2 regions of the Streptomyces sp. NPDC051987 genome follow, and region 1 is predicted to be linked to the other one. Evidence: riboswitches for the same ligand, from Rfam matches in the RefSeq annotation. Region 1 holds a riboswitch; the other holds the start of a gene.

The links. Region 1 has a riboswitch for cobalamin ahead of AB0M11_RS12815 (cobalamin biosynthesis protein). Riboswitches for the same ligand answer to the same signal wherever they lie in the genome.
Region 2: another riboswitch for cobalamin. It lies ahead of AB0M11_RS28050 (prenyltransferase/squalene oxidase repeat-containing protein); the one in region 1 lies ahead of AB0M11_RS12815 (cobalamin biosynthesis protein).

Annotation. Positions count from the first base shown of each region.
Region 1 is NZ_JBFAXI010000018.1:43,168-50,085, forward strand. Features, by position in the region: gene AB0M11_RS12795 (alpha/beta fold hydrolase) at 158-1,285, opposite strand; gene AB0M11_RS12800 (class II aldolase/adducin family protein) at 1,378-2,112, opposite strand; gene AB0M11_RS12805 (inorganic phosphate transporter) at 2,418-3,677, shown strand; gene AB0M11_RS12810 (hypothetical protein) at 3,696-3,923, shown strand; cobalamin riboswitch at 4,067-4,206, shown strand; gene AB0M11_RS12815 (cobalamin biosynthesis protein) at 4,307-5,257, shown strand; gene AB0M11_RS12820 (cobyric acid synthase) at 5,254-6,765, shown strand; gene cobN (cobaltochelatase subunit CobN) at 6,762-6,918, shown strand, end outside.
Region 2 is NZ_JBFAXI010000062.1:3,382-10,299, reverse strand. Features, by position in the region: gene AB0M11_RS28070 (ECF transporter S component) at 1-54, opposite strand, end outside; gene AB0M11_RS28065 (ATP-binding cassette domain-containing protein) at 51-1,694, opposite strand; gene AB0M11_RS28060 (CbiQ family ECF transporter T component) at 1,691-2,776, opposite strand; gene AB0M11_RS28055 (SCO2322 family protein) at 3,090-3,728, opposite strand; gene AB0M11_RS28050 (prenyltransferase/squalene oxidase repeat-containing protein) at 3,725-4,939, opposite strand; cobalamin riboswitch at 5,052-5,182, opposite strand; gene AB0M11_RS28045 (antibiotic biosynthesis monooxygenase) at 5,376-5,717, opposite strand; gene AB0M11_RS28040 (hypothetical protein) at 5,797-6,855, opposite strand.

The sequences.
Region 1 (6,918 bases):
GAGGTCTCCGGCCGGGGACGAGGGGAGGCCGACCGCATGAAGGGGAAGACCCCACGGGTGCGGGAAGAATCACATCGGCGCCGTCAAGGCGCGCGCTCGGGGAGTGCGCGGCACAGAGCGCACGCGGCCACGGTGGGGGCGCACGCGCCGGAGTGCGTCACATCAGGGGCGTGAGGAACCGGCGCAGCCGTTCCTCGTACTCCTCCGGGTCGGCGTTCCACATCGCGCCGTGCGGGGCGTCCGGGACGGTGTGCAGGGCCACCCGGTCGGGGCGCCGCTCGGCGAGCCGGCGGGAGTGGACCCAGGGGGCCACGGTGTCGTCGGGGCCGTGCGCGATCAGGGTGGGCACGGTGAGCTGTTCCGGGTCGACGGGGTCGGCGGCGTGGTCGGCGTGCAGGCGGGCGCGGCCCTGGGCGGCGCGCACCGCGAGCGGCAGCAGGGGCTCGGGGGTGTGCCGGGCCTGGGCGAGGGCACGCAGGGTGGCCTCCCAGCTGAGCACCGGGGAGTCCAGGACCAGCCCGGAGATCCGCTCGCGCAGCGTCGAGTGGACGGCGGCGCGCAGCGCCATGGTGGCGCCGGTGGACCAGCCGTACAGGACGACGCGGCGGGCGCCGTAGCGGACGGCGTAGCGGATCGCCGCGTCCAGGTCGCGCCACTCGCTCTCGCCGAGGTGGTTCAGGCCGTCCGGGGGGCGCGGGGCGCCGAGGTCGCCGCGGTAGGAGAGGGCGAGCACCGGCAGGCGCCGGGCGTGCAGGAACGCCATGACGTTCATGGGGTGCTCGCGGGTGGTGCCGAGGCCGTGCACGGCGATCACCCAGGTGTCCCGGTGGCCGGGCACGAACCAGGCGGGCAGCGGGCCGAGTTCGCCGGGCAGGTCGACGTCCGCGTAGTCCAGGCCCAGGGCCGTGCCCGGGTTGCCGACATGGACGTTGGCGGTGAGCCAGGCCCGGTCGCCGGTCTCGAAGGTGCCGTGGGTCACCCGCTCCAGCCGCCGCACGACGGTGTCGGCGGTCTCCGCCGCGGACTCCAGGACGGCGCCGACGACCGCGTGCGAGCCGTCGCCGGCCAGGCCGTAGGTGCCGGGGCGCAGCGAGGCGAGGTCACGGGTGAGGGTGATCCGGCCGGCCGCGGTGCCGTGGACGGTGAGCCGGGGTTCGGTGGGCAGGGGCCGGCCGGGCGGTGCCTTCAGCGCGGCGTCACTGGCGAACCGCCCCGCGGCCACGCCGGCCGCACCGGCGGCCAGGACGGCACCGACGGCGGCTGCCGTGACTTTGACTGGGCGCACCTGTCCAGTGTCCGGGCGGACTCCGGTGTCGGCCAGCGGGGGACGGAGAAATCGACGAAGCCACTGGATCCGCCTTCCCGCCAGGCCGGGGTTCACCCCTCCGTCTGGCCGTATCCCTTCAGCTTTTCCCCCGCCTCCGCCAGCTGGCCGGGCGAGAGCAGGCTCGGGGTCAGGCCCGGCACCGAGGACGCCGTCAGCCACAGGCGGCACATCCACTCCAGCTGGGCGGTGCGGTCGTAGGCCTGGGTCAGGGTGGAGCCGTAGGTGATCGTGCCGTGGTTCTGGAGGAGGCAGCCGGAGCGGCCGGTCAGGGCGCGGAGCATGTTCTCGGCCAACTCATCACTGCCGTAGGTGGCATAAGGGGCAACCCGGACAGGGCCGCCGAGGTCCGCCGCCATGTAGTGGATCGCCGGCAGTTCGGGGACGAGCGTGGAGACGGCCGTCGCGTGGACGGCGTGTGTGTGGACGACGGCGGCGGCGCCGGTGCTGCCGTAGATCGCGAGATGCATCGGCAGTTCACTGGTCGGGACCAGGGTGCCGAGGACCTGGCGGCCGGTGAGGTCGACGCCGGTCACGTCGTCCGGGGTGAGCCGGTCGTAGGGCACGCCCGACGGCGTGACCAGCACGGTGTCGCCGACGCGGACAGAGACGTTGCCGGAGGTGCCGACGACGAGTCCGTCGGACACGGTGCGGCGGGCGGTGGCGACGAGTTCACCCCAGGCCTCCGCCTCCGCCGCGCGCGCGTCCCGCCTTCGCCGTTCCGGCCCGCCTGGCGCGCCGGAGCGTCCGTCCCGTCCGCCGCGTTCGTCCCGCCCTTGCTCACCCATGGCCCGATCCTGCCAGGCGGCACCCCGAACCGGCCGCGCGGCAGGGCACCGTGGATCGTCCGGCACGGCCCGGCGCACGCGGGGACGCCGCCTGCCAAGTGACCAGAATCTCTTCACCGGGACGACGGACCGGTCGAACTCGCCCGCCCGGGGGCCGCCGGCCAAGCGGCGACTGGGGCGCCGGACCGGAAACGGAAGGGCGACCCTCTCTCATTGACACCCCCAAGCCCACCTCAGTTCACCTGTCGTTCACCCAGGTTGCCTACGGTCCAACAGCCAATGACTTCGAAAGATTGCCTGGGTAAATGGAAAGCTTCTCGCTGATCCTCGCGATTGTGGTGATCACCGCACTCGCGTTCGATTTCACGAACGGTTTCCACGACACCGCCAACGCGATGGCCACGACCATCTCGACCGGTGCGCTCAAGCCCAAGATCGCGGTGGCCATGTCCGCCGCGCTCAATCTGGTGGGCGCCTTCCTCTCCGTGGAGGTCGCCAACACGATCTCCAAGGGTCTCGTCGACGAGAACGGCATTCGTCCCGAGGTCATCTTCGCCGCGCTGGTCGGCGCCATCCTCTGGAATCTCGTGACCTGGCTGGTGGGCCTGCCCTCCAGCTCCTCGCACGCCCTCATGGGCGGTCTGATCGGCGCCACCGTCGCCTCCGCCGGATTCGGCGCGGTCCACGGCGACGTGCTCGTCACCAAGGTCCTGCTCCCGGCGGTCGCCGCCCCGGTGGTCGCGGGACTCGCGGCGGCGGTCTCCACCCGGTTCTCCTACGCGATCGGCGAGAACGCCGACGACAACGCCACCCGCAAGGGCTTCCGCGTCGGCCAGATCGCCTCCGCCGGACTCGTCTCGCTCGCGCACGGCACCAACGACGCGCAGAAGACGATGGGCATCATCACCCTCGCGCTGATCGCGGGCGGCTCGATAGCCCCCGGCTCGAACCCTCCCACCTGGGTCATCCTCTCGGCCGGTCTGGCCATCGCGCTCGGCACCTACATCGGCGGCTGGCGGATCATCCGCACCATGGGCAAGGGCCTGACCGACCTCCAGCCGCAGCAGGGCTTCGCCGCCCAGACCAGCGCGGCCACCGCCATCCTGGCCTCCTCGCACCTCGGCTTCTCCCTCTCCACCACGCACGTCGTCTCCGGTTCCGTGATGGGCGCCGGCCTCGGCCGCAAGGGCGGCACGGTCCGCTGGTCCACCGCGACCCGGATGCTGGTCGCCTGGCTGCTCACCCTCCCGGCCGCCGCGCTGGTCGGCGCGCTCGCCGAGTCCGTGACCGACCTCGGCGACTGGGGCACGGCGGTCGTCGCGGTCTTCCTGGTGGCCTCCAGCGCCGCCATCTGGAAGCTGTCCCGCCGCGAGGTCGTGGACAGCGGCAACGTCAACGACACCGGGGCCGCCGAGCCGGACGGCGTGGTGACCGCGGCGATCGCCGCCGTGACCCCACCGCCCGCCGGCCCGGTCACCGACGGCCTCACCGCCACCATCCCCGCCCCGGCCCCCGCTCCCGCCCCGTCCGCCGCTCCCGCGACCGACCCGGCCGCCACCGTCTGACCCCGAGGAAGAAGCGACATGAACATCGACTGGGCAGCCATCGGCTCCGTCTTCGGCGTCAGCCTCGTGGTCACGGTGGGCCTGGTGGCCCTGTTCACCCTCGGCATCAAGGGCCTGTCCGCCCGCGAACGCGCCACTGCCCAGGGCGGCTCGGCGACCCTGGCCGCGACGGCCGCCTGGCTCTGCTTCACCGGCTGCGCGGCCGCCGTGGCCTGGGGCATCCACCTGATCGTGGCCAAGGCCTGACTCGAGGAGGCCTCGCCGGCGCCAGGAAGGCTCCTCTCCCGTCCGTCCGGAGAGGAGCCTTCGGCATGCCCCACCCGCCTCGTTGGGCAACCGGTGTGGGCCTTCCCACACACTCCCCTCCCAGGTCAACGGCAGGTTGACGGGTCTTCCGGGGGCGTGGTGGACTGCCGGAGCCATGTACGGCGGCAAGGGAGGAAGCCGGTGTGAATCCGGCGCGGTCCCGCCACTGTCACCGGGGAGCAGTCCCCGGAAGCCAGGAACTCCCGCCGCCGTTCTCGTCGAACCAGGGCGTGGACACCCTGAGTGAGGACACAGAGCCATGCGCGGCTGCCGTTCGAGGTTCAGTACCCGGCCCCTCCGCCACCCCGCGGCCGGCTGAGCCGATGGGTGCCGATCGCGTCTTCGCGTACGGTGCCGCCGCCGGCCTTCTCGGTGATCTGCTGCTCGGCGATCCGCGCCGCGGGCATCCGGTCGCCGTGTTCGGGCGGGCGGCCGGGACGGTGGAGCGGGTGCTGTGGCGGGACCACCGCGGGTGGGGCGCGCTGCACACCGCCGTGTGCGCGGGCGGCGCCGTGGCGCTGGGAGTTGTGGCCCAGCGGGCCGTACGACCGTCCACCGCCGCGTCCGTGGCCCTGACCGGCGCGGCCACCTGGGCCGTGGTCGGCGGTACCTCGCTCGCCCGGGAGGCCCGCGCCATCGGACGTCGTCTGGCGGCGGGCGACGTCGAGGCGGCCCGCGCCCGGCTGCCCCATCTGTGCGGCCGGGACCCGCAGGCCCTGGACGCCGACGGGATCGCCCGTGCGGTCGTGGAGTCCGTCGCCGAGAACACGAGCGACGCGGTCGTCGGGGCGCTGGTGTGGGGGGCCGTGGCAGGTGTGCCGGGGCTGCTCGGCTTCCGGGCCGTGAACACCCTGGACGCCATGGTGGGCCACAGGTCGGCCCGTCACCGGCGCTTCGGCTGGGCTTCCGCGCGGCTGGACGACGTGGCCGGGTGGCCGGGGGCGCGGCTCACCGCCGCGCTGGCCGCCGTGGCCGGGGACGACCCGCGCGGGGCCGTACGGGCCTGGCGGGCCGACGCGGCGCGGCATCCGAGTCCCAACGCGGGTCCCGTGGAGGCGTCGTTCGCGGGAGCGTTGGGGGTACGGCTCGGGGGGACGTTGTCGTACGGCGGCCGGGTCGAGCACCGGCCGGTGCTGAACGGGGAGGGGCGGACCGTGCACGTGGCGGACATCGAGCGGGCGGTGCGGTTGTCGCGGCGGGTGGGGTGGCTGGCGCTGGGGGTGAGCGCGGCCGCGGCGCTGCTGCGCGGGGCGTGCCCGGGAAGGACGTCATGAACAACGGCGGTCTCCTGGTGGCCGGTACCACCTCCGACGCCGGCAAGAGCGTCGTCACCGCCGGTGTCTGCCGGTGGCTGGTGCGGCAGGGCGTGAAGGTCGCGCCGTTCAAGGCGCAGAACATGTCCCTCAACTCGTTCGTGACGCGGGACGGGGCCGAGATCGGGCGGGCCCAGGCCATGCAGGCGCAGGCCTGCCGGGTGGAGCCGACCGCGCTCATGAACCCGGTGCTGCTCAAGCCCGGCGGCGAGCGGAGCAGTCAGGTCGTGCTGCTCGGCAAGCCGGTCGGTGAACTGAGTGCGCGCGGCTACCACGGCGGGCGGCAGCGGCAGTTGCTCGGGACCGTGCTCGACTGCCTCGCCGAGTTGCGGGGCACGTATGACGCGGTGATCTGTGAGGGAGCGGGCAGTCCGGCGGAGATCAACCTGCGCCGCACCGACATCGTGAACATGGGGATCGCCCGCAACGCCGGGCTGCCCGTGCTGGTGGTCGGGGACATCGACCGCGGAGGCGTGTTCGCGTCGTTCTTCGGCACCGTCGCCCTGCTCTCACCGCAGGACCAGGAACTCGTCGCCGGGTTCCTCGTCAACAAGTTCCGGGGGGACGTCTCCCTGCTGCAGCCGGGCCTCGACATGCTGCACGGGCTCACCGGGCGGCGCACCTACGGCGTCCTGCCCTTCCGGCACGGGCTCGGGATCGACGAGGAGGACGGGCTCCGGGTCTCCCTGCGCGGGACCGTCCGGGAGTCGAACACCGCCCCGCCCCTCGGTCCGGACGTGCTGCGGGTCGCCGTCTGCGCGATCCCGCTGATGTCCAACTTCACGGACGTGGACGCACTGGCCGCCGAACCGGGCGTCGTGGTGCGGTTCGTGGACCGGCCGGAGGAACTCGCCGACGCCGATCTCGTCATCGTCCCCGGCACCCGGGGGACGGTCCGTGCCCTGGAGTGGCTGCGCGAGCGGGGGCTCGCGGACGCGCTGCGGCGCCGGGCCGCCGAGCAGCGGCCGGTGCTCGGCATCTGCGGTGGCTTCCAGATCCTCGGGGAGCGCATCGAGGACGACGTCGAGAGCCGGCTGGGCCGGGTGGACGGGCTCGGCGTGCTGCCGGTGCAGGTCCGGTTCGCCCACGAGAAGACGCTGACCCGGCCCGTCGGGGAGGCCCTGGGCGAGCCGGTCGAGGGGTACGAGATCCACCACGGGGTCGCCGACGTCCAGGGCGGTGAGCCGTTCCTGGACGGGTGCCGGGTCGGGCAGACCTGGGGCACGCACTGGCACGGCTCCCTGGAGTCGGACGGCTTCCGCCGGGCCTTCCTGCGCGAGGTGGCGGCCGCGGCGGGCCGCCGGTTCGTGCCGGCCCCCGACACCTCGTTCGCCGCGCTGCGCGAGGAGCAGCTCGACCGGCTCGGCGACCTGATCGAACAGCACGCGGACACGGACGCGCTCTGGCGGCTCATCGAGTCGGGCGCGCCGCAAGGACTGCCTTTCATCCCACCGGGAGCGCCCGCATGAGCACTGTGTTGTTGTTGTCGACCGCGGACACCGATCTGCTGGCGGCCCGAGCCGCCTCCGGTGCCGGCTACCGGATCGGCAATCCGACGCGCGTCGACGTCACGGAGGAGCTGCCCGCGCTGATGGACGGCGCGGACATCGCCGTCGTACGGC
Region 2 (6,918 bases), on a different contig from region 1:
GACGAGGAGGAGGGCGGCGAGGGAACGGGGGCCGAGCCGCACCGGGCCGGTCATGCCAGCGCCTTTCGAACCTGGGCCACGGTCAGCCACCGCTCGGGCGCGAGGACCTTCGTCACCTGCGGGGCGAAGGACGGCGAGGAGACCACGATGTCGTCGGTCGGCCCGTCCGCGATGACCTCGCCCTCGGCCAGCAGCACCACCCGGTGCGCGAGCTCCGCGGCCAGCTCCACGTCGTGCGTGGCCAGCACGATCGCGTGCCCGTCGGCGGCCAGCCCGCGCAACACACCCACCAGCCGGGCCTTCGCCGCGTAGTCCAGGCCCCGGGTCGGCTCGTCGAGGAGCAGCAGCGGCGGCCGGGCGGTGAGGACGACGGCGAGTGCCAAAGCCAGCCGCTGTCCCTCGGAGAGATCACGGGGGTGCGTGTCGTCGGCGACCCCGGGCAGCAGGCCGGACACCAGCCCGCGGCAGGTCCCCGGCGCCGCCCCGGCGTCCCGGTCGGCGGCCGCGCACTCGGCGCCCACCGTGTCGGCGTACAGCAGGTCACGGGGTTCCTGCGGGACCAGCCCGACCAGGCGTACGAGGTCACGCGGCCGGGTGCGGTGCGGGACCGCGCCACCGACCCGCACCGTGCCGGAGCCCGGCTCGACCAGCCCGACCAGGGCGCCGAGCAGCGTCGACTTCCCGGCGCCGTTGCGGCCCATGAGAGCGACGGTCTCGCCGGGGGCGACACCGAGATCGACACCCCGCAGCGCGTCGACCCGGTCCCGGCGGACGGTCAGCGAACGGACCTCGGCGAAGGCGGCGGGGCCGGCCGCGGAGGCCGCCGCGGGGTGGGCCGCGGGGTCCGCCGCGGGCCGCCGCTCCGGGGCCCGCCCGGCGAGACGGTCCCGCAGCCCGGACGCCGCCGCCCGCCGCCGGGCGTCCCGCACGGTCAACGGCAGCGGCGACCAGCCGGCCAGCCGCCCCAGCTCCACCACCGGCGGACACACCGGCGACCCGGCCATCACCTCGGCGGGCGTCCCGCAGACCGGCGCGGCCCCGTCCCCCGGCAGCAGCACGACCCGGTCGGCGTACTGCACCACCCGCTCCAGCCGGTGCTCGGCCAGCAGCACCGTCGTCCCCAGGTCGTGCACCAGCCGCTGGAGCACGGCCAGCACCTCCTCGGCGGCGGCGGGGTCCAGGGCGGAGGTCGGCTCGTCGAGCACCAGGACCGCGGGGTGGGGGGTGAGCACCGACCCGATGGCGACCCGCTGCCGCTGCCCGCCCGAGAGCGTGCCGATCGCCCGGTCCCGCAGCTCGGCGAGCCCCAGCAGATCCAGGGTCTCCTCCACCCGTCGCCGCATCACGGCCGGGGACATCCCCAACGACTCCATCCCGTAAGCGAGTTCGTCCTCCACCGTGTCGGTCACGAAGTGGGCGAGCGGATCCTGGCCCACCGTGCCGACGACGTCGGCGAGTTCGCGCGGCCGGTGGGTACGGGTGTCCCGGCCGGCGACCGTCACCCGGCCGCGCAGGGTGCCGCCGGTGAAGTGCGGCACCAGCCCGCTCACGGCGTTCAGCACCGTCGACTTCCCGGTCCCGGACGGGCCCACCAGCAGGACGAGTTCACCCTCGGGCACCTCGAAGTCGACGCCCCGCACGGCGGGTCGGGCCGCGCCCTCGTACGTGACGGAGACGTCCTCGAACCGGATCACGACGGCTCCTTCGGCACGACGAGGGCAGGCAGCAGACCGAGCAGCACGGCGGCCGCGGGCCACAGGGGCAACGTGGGGGCGACCAGCGGTACCACCCCGGGACGCAGGGCGTCCGGATCGCGCACCGACGCCAGGGTGAGCAGGGCGGCCACGGCGGCGCCCGCGCCGGACACCAGCCAGGCCCGCGCGTCCCACGGGTCGGGCCGGTACCGGGTGCGCGGCGAACGCCGGCCGCCGAGCCGCAGCCCCGCGAGCGCGGCGGCGACCCCGGCCAGCAGCACCGGCAGGCCGTATCCGCCGCCCTCCGCGGCGAGCAGCCCGTACGTTCCCGCGCAGACGCCGAGCAGACCGCCGAGGGTGAGCCAGGCCGTCGTACGGCGGACCCGGGCCGGGACGTCGGCGGCGCGGCCGTATCCGCGCGCGTCCATGGCGGCGGCGAGGGCGACCGAACGCTCCAACGCGCCCTCCAGCACCGGGAGTCCGACCTGCAGCAGGCCGCGCAGACCGGAGTCGGGGCGGCCGCGCAGCCGCCGGGCGGCCCGCAGCCGCTGCACGTCCGCCACCAGGTGCGGCGCGAAGGTGAGGGCGACGACGGCGGCCACGCCCAGCTCGTACAGGGCGCCGGGGAGGGACTTGAGCAGCCGGGCCGGACTGGCGAGCGCGTTCGCGGCGCCGACGCAGACGAGGAGGGTGGCGATCCTGAGGCCGTCGTACAGGGCGAAGACGAGGGCCTCGGCCGTCACCCGGCCGCCGAGGCGGATGCCCTGCGCCCAGTGGGGGAGCGGCACTTCGGGGAGGGTGACGAGGGTGTGCGCGCCGGGGACGGGGGAGCCGAGGACGACGGTGAAGACGAGGCGGACGAGGAGGACGCCGAGGGCGAGCTTGGCGAAGGCGGCGTAGGAGCGGGACCAGGGCGCGGAACGGCTCCGGCAGACCGCCACGACGTAGGCGGTGACCGTGACGAGCAGGGCGAGCAGAAGGGGGTTGCTGGTCCGCGACGCGGCGACCCCCAGCGAGAGGGACCAGAGCCACCAGGCGCCGGGGTGCACGGTGCGGCTGCGCCGGAGCCGACGCGAAGGCAGCGACGCCGCCCCGCGCGGCGGCTGCCGCCGCGCGGACGCGAGGAGGCTCCACCGACTCGGGGCGCCGCCGCTGTCGGCGGTCAGGGCGCGCCCCGTAAGGGGCGCGGGGCTGTGTCCGGCGTCCGGCTGCCGCCGCGTGGGTGCGAGGAGGTTCCACCGGCTCGGGGTGTCGCTGCTGTCGGCGGTCAGGGGGCGCCCCGTAAGGGGCGCGGGGCCGTGCCCGGTGTGCGGCTGCCGCCGCGTGGGCGCGACAAGCCCCCACCGGCCCGCGGGGAACTGCGCGACCGGCTCCCGTCGGCCCGCGCCGTGGCGCTCACGCATTCTTCTGCCGCCGTGTCTGCCAGAAGGCCCCCGCGGCCAGGAGCGCCACGACTCCCGCGCCCGCCAGCAGGCCCAGTGACGGCCCGCTGTCCGAGGCCCGGCCCCCGGCCCCCGCCCCCGTCCCCGCGGCCACCTCCTCACCGCAGCCCCGCTGCGGATACCCCCCGATGGCACAGAGCAACGCGTTCGTGTCGTACCGCAGCGGCTTCGCCACCGCGGCCAGTGCCTCCGCCGCCGTCGCGTCGGCGGACACCACCGCGCAGGCCGTCCGGCGCGCGGGCGGCCGTTCCCCCGAGGGCGCGTCCGCCGTCGTGCCGAAGTCCAGGACCAGTCCCACCCGCTTGTGGCCCCCGACGGCCGGCGTCCGCGCACAGATCGTCCCGAAGTCCGCCGTGCCGCGCGGCCGCGACGCGTCCGAGGAGTCCTCGCTCACCGCAAAGCGGAAACCCTCGACCGCGCCGTCGGCGGGCCGCGCCGTCGAGGGGCCCTGCGTGGCGTACGTCCAGCGTGCGCCGTCCCGCTCCCAGAAGGACCAGTAGCGGTAGCCGGTGGCCGCCGCCGGCCCCGCGACCGCCGCGCACAGCGTCAGCGCGGCCAGGAGCAGCAGCACGGCACGGCGGGCCGCGGTCACAGCTGCCGCTGCTTCCGCCGCCCGCTGAACAGGAAGCCGATGCCGATGCCGGCGACGAGACCGGTACCGACGATCCACCACACGCCGGTACCGGACTTCTTGTCCTGCTTCTCCCCGGCGTGCTCCGCGGCAGCCGCCCGCGGGGCCGGTCCCGTCGAGTTCAGCGCCGTCACCAGGTTCGTCCCGCCGAAGTCACGGGGGTCCGCGCCCATCGCGTGCGCGGCGAGGATCAGCTCGGCCCAGGCCGCGGGCCCGCTCTGCTCGGCCCACGGCACGGCGTGCGCCGCCAGCCAGGCGTACGGCTTCCGCGCCGGCTCCGTCCAGCCCTGCGCGGCCAGGGCGACGACCGCGTCGGCGGTGTTGCCGTAGTCCGGCTGCGTCTTGGCGCCGGGCAGCGCGGAGACGAGGTGGCCGGTCCGGGACATGGCGTCCGCGAGGTACGCGGCGCCGTTGCGGGCCACCTCCGCCGGGGTGAGGGCCTTGGCGGCGCCGACGCAGGCGGGGTCCGCCGCCGGCGCCTTCCCGGCCGTCGTCACGAAGCCCTTGCCGAGGGCGGCGAGCACCCCGGCCGCGGTCGCGTCCGCGTTGGCGGCCAGCTTTCCCTGCTTGTCCGGCTGGTAGGCGAGGGCGCCGCCGCCGTCCTGGCCGCAGGGCACCGACCACTTGGCGAGCAGGTCGTACGGCGACCTGTCCGCGCTCGCACCGGCCGCCGCGAGCGCGCCGATCACCACGCCCGTGGAGTTGGTGTCGCTGGGCGAGCCCGGGGTGTAGCCCCAGCCGCCGTCCTTGTTCTGCACCGACTTGAGCCAGGTCGCGGCCTTGGCCGCGGCGGCGTCGTGGCCGCCGACCGACTTCAGCGCCTGTATGGCGGCCGCCGTGCTGTTGGTGTCGACCGTCACCTTGGTGTCGCAGGCCGCCGTGGGGTCGGCGCGGAACGCCGCGAACGCGCCGTCGGCGCACTGCTGCCCGGCCAGCCAGTCCACCGCCTTCGCGGCCGGGGTGACCCCGGTCGCACGCTGGGCCAGCAGGGCGAGCGACTGCCGCCAGACGCCGTCGTACCGGGGGTCGGAGCTGCCGTACAGCCCGGACGGCCGGACCGCGGACGCGGACGGCGACGGGGTGCCGGCGGCCAGCGCGGTCGTCGCGGGTGTGGCGGTACCGATCACGGCGGTGGCGGCCAGCACCCCTGCGGTGCGGCGGAGGACGGTCATGGTCGGCGGGTGCCTCTCCCTGCGGGGAGCCGGGCAGCGCGGGACACCCCGGCGGCTCGGCTCCGTAAACCTCGACGGTGCCGTGCGACGACGGGTGCCGGCGCACCTGAGCCGATCAACGTCCCGCGTGGGGCGGTCCGGCTCGCCACAGGTGGGTTGTGGCTCACGGTTGCGGGTCAGCGCCGGAATTGCACCGGCTTCCCCCCGTACGGGTGATGACGACCCGGCTACCTTACCGGCCGCCGCCGCGCCCCTGAGAGGGGGCTGTGCGGAGCGAGGCAGCGGGACCCTTTCGTTACGGTCATGCCATGACGGGGAGCCCGCTCGGGCCGCGGCGTTCGGCCGACGTGGGCCCCGGGTCACCGACCGGACCGACGTCCTGGGGGGCGCGGGGGAGTTGGTCCGGGCGGTCGCTTCCCGGTGTCGGGGCGCGGGACTACCCGCGTGTGAAGCCGTGGCTTCGCTCCACCTTCGCCACGTGCAGGGTGTAGCTCTCGTACCACTCGGCCCGCCCACGCTTCTGCGCCGCGCGGTGCTCGGTGTCGGTCCGCCACCGGGTGAGGGCGTCGGCGTCCCGGAAGTACCCGACGGTGATGCCCAGCCCGCCGGGGGTCTGCGCGTGGTCCATCCCCAGATACCCCGGGATGTCCTTCACCAGCTCCTCCATACGTGCGCTGGTCTCGCCGTAGCCGCTCTGGTCCTCGGTCTTCACCGAGGCGAAGACGGCTACGTAGTAGGGGGGTTCGAAGGCCTCGACGGGCGTCGGGTGCTGGGTCATGGCGCCACCTTAGGACGCCTGGGCCCTGCTGCGGCGTGTCGCTGTCGTGCCCGGGTTCCCCGGCCGGGTTCGCGTGTTCCTAGGCCGCGTTCGCGAGCGGTGCGATGTCCGCCGAGAGGTGGCGGGCCATGCGGCGCAGCGCGTCGTCGCAGTCGGACGGGGTCTCGCCGACCGCCACCCACAGGGCCAGCCGGTCGGCGACGGTGGCGTGCGGGCCGGCGGTGACCCGGTCGCCGGTGTGCCGGGTGAGCAGCATGCGGTCGGCGCCGGGCTCGTGGACGGCGTCGGGGGAGAGGTCCAGGCGTTCGAGGCGCCCGGTGGCGGCGGGGTAGGCGAACTGGACCGCCGCCGCCCGCTGCCGGGTGGGCGTCGTGTCGGGCACCTCGCCGGTGGCCAGGGCGGCCGCAACCTGCGCGAGATCGACGCCGGTGGCCCGCCGGACCAGGAGCGGGATCAGATCGCCCGGCAGCTGCGGGGCGACGTCGGTGACCCGGGGGCCGCGGTCGGTCAGGGTGAGGCCGATGTGCAGGACACCCCGGTCGACACCGAGGGCGTGCACGGTGCGGTCGACGGCCAGGCGCAGGAAACGGTTGTGCAGCAGGCCGTCGTGGGCGTGCACGGCGTGCCGGAGCGGCTGCCGCGCGGGCGCCGGGCCCAGGGTCGTACGGGTGATGGCGGCGATGCGGATCTCGCCGTCGAGGACGACCGTCTCGGCCGAGACACGGGACGCGCCGGGGCCGCCCGGGTCACCGGGACCGTCCGGGTCGTCGGTGGGCACCGTGCGGGCGGCGAGCAGCGCGCGCAGCGCCGGCGGGTCACCGCAGGCGGCGACCGCGGCGAGGGAGGGGCCGGGCAGCCCCAACTGCCCGGCGATCCTGGCGGCGGCGAGCGCGTACGCGCCCGAGTGGGTCAGCACGCCGCGGACCCGGTGCCGGGCCGCGAACCGCACCACCGCCGAGGCCGTGGCACCGCCCTTGCCGGGGTCCGCCGCGAGGTGACCGGCCAGGAACGGCTGCGCCCAGGCGGGCGGCGCGGCGTCCACGAGCAGCACCGGGCGGACCGCGGCGACACGCGCCAGCGCGAACTCGTCGTACGCGCGCCGGCGGCCGGCACCGAGGAGCAGGACGGGCTGCGGCATCGGTTCGCCTCACCTTCTGGGGAGGAGGCGGGCGGCTGGTCGCCCCGGATGCCGCTCCCCCAC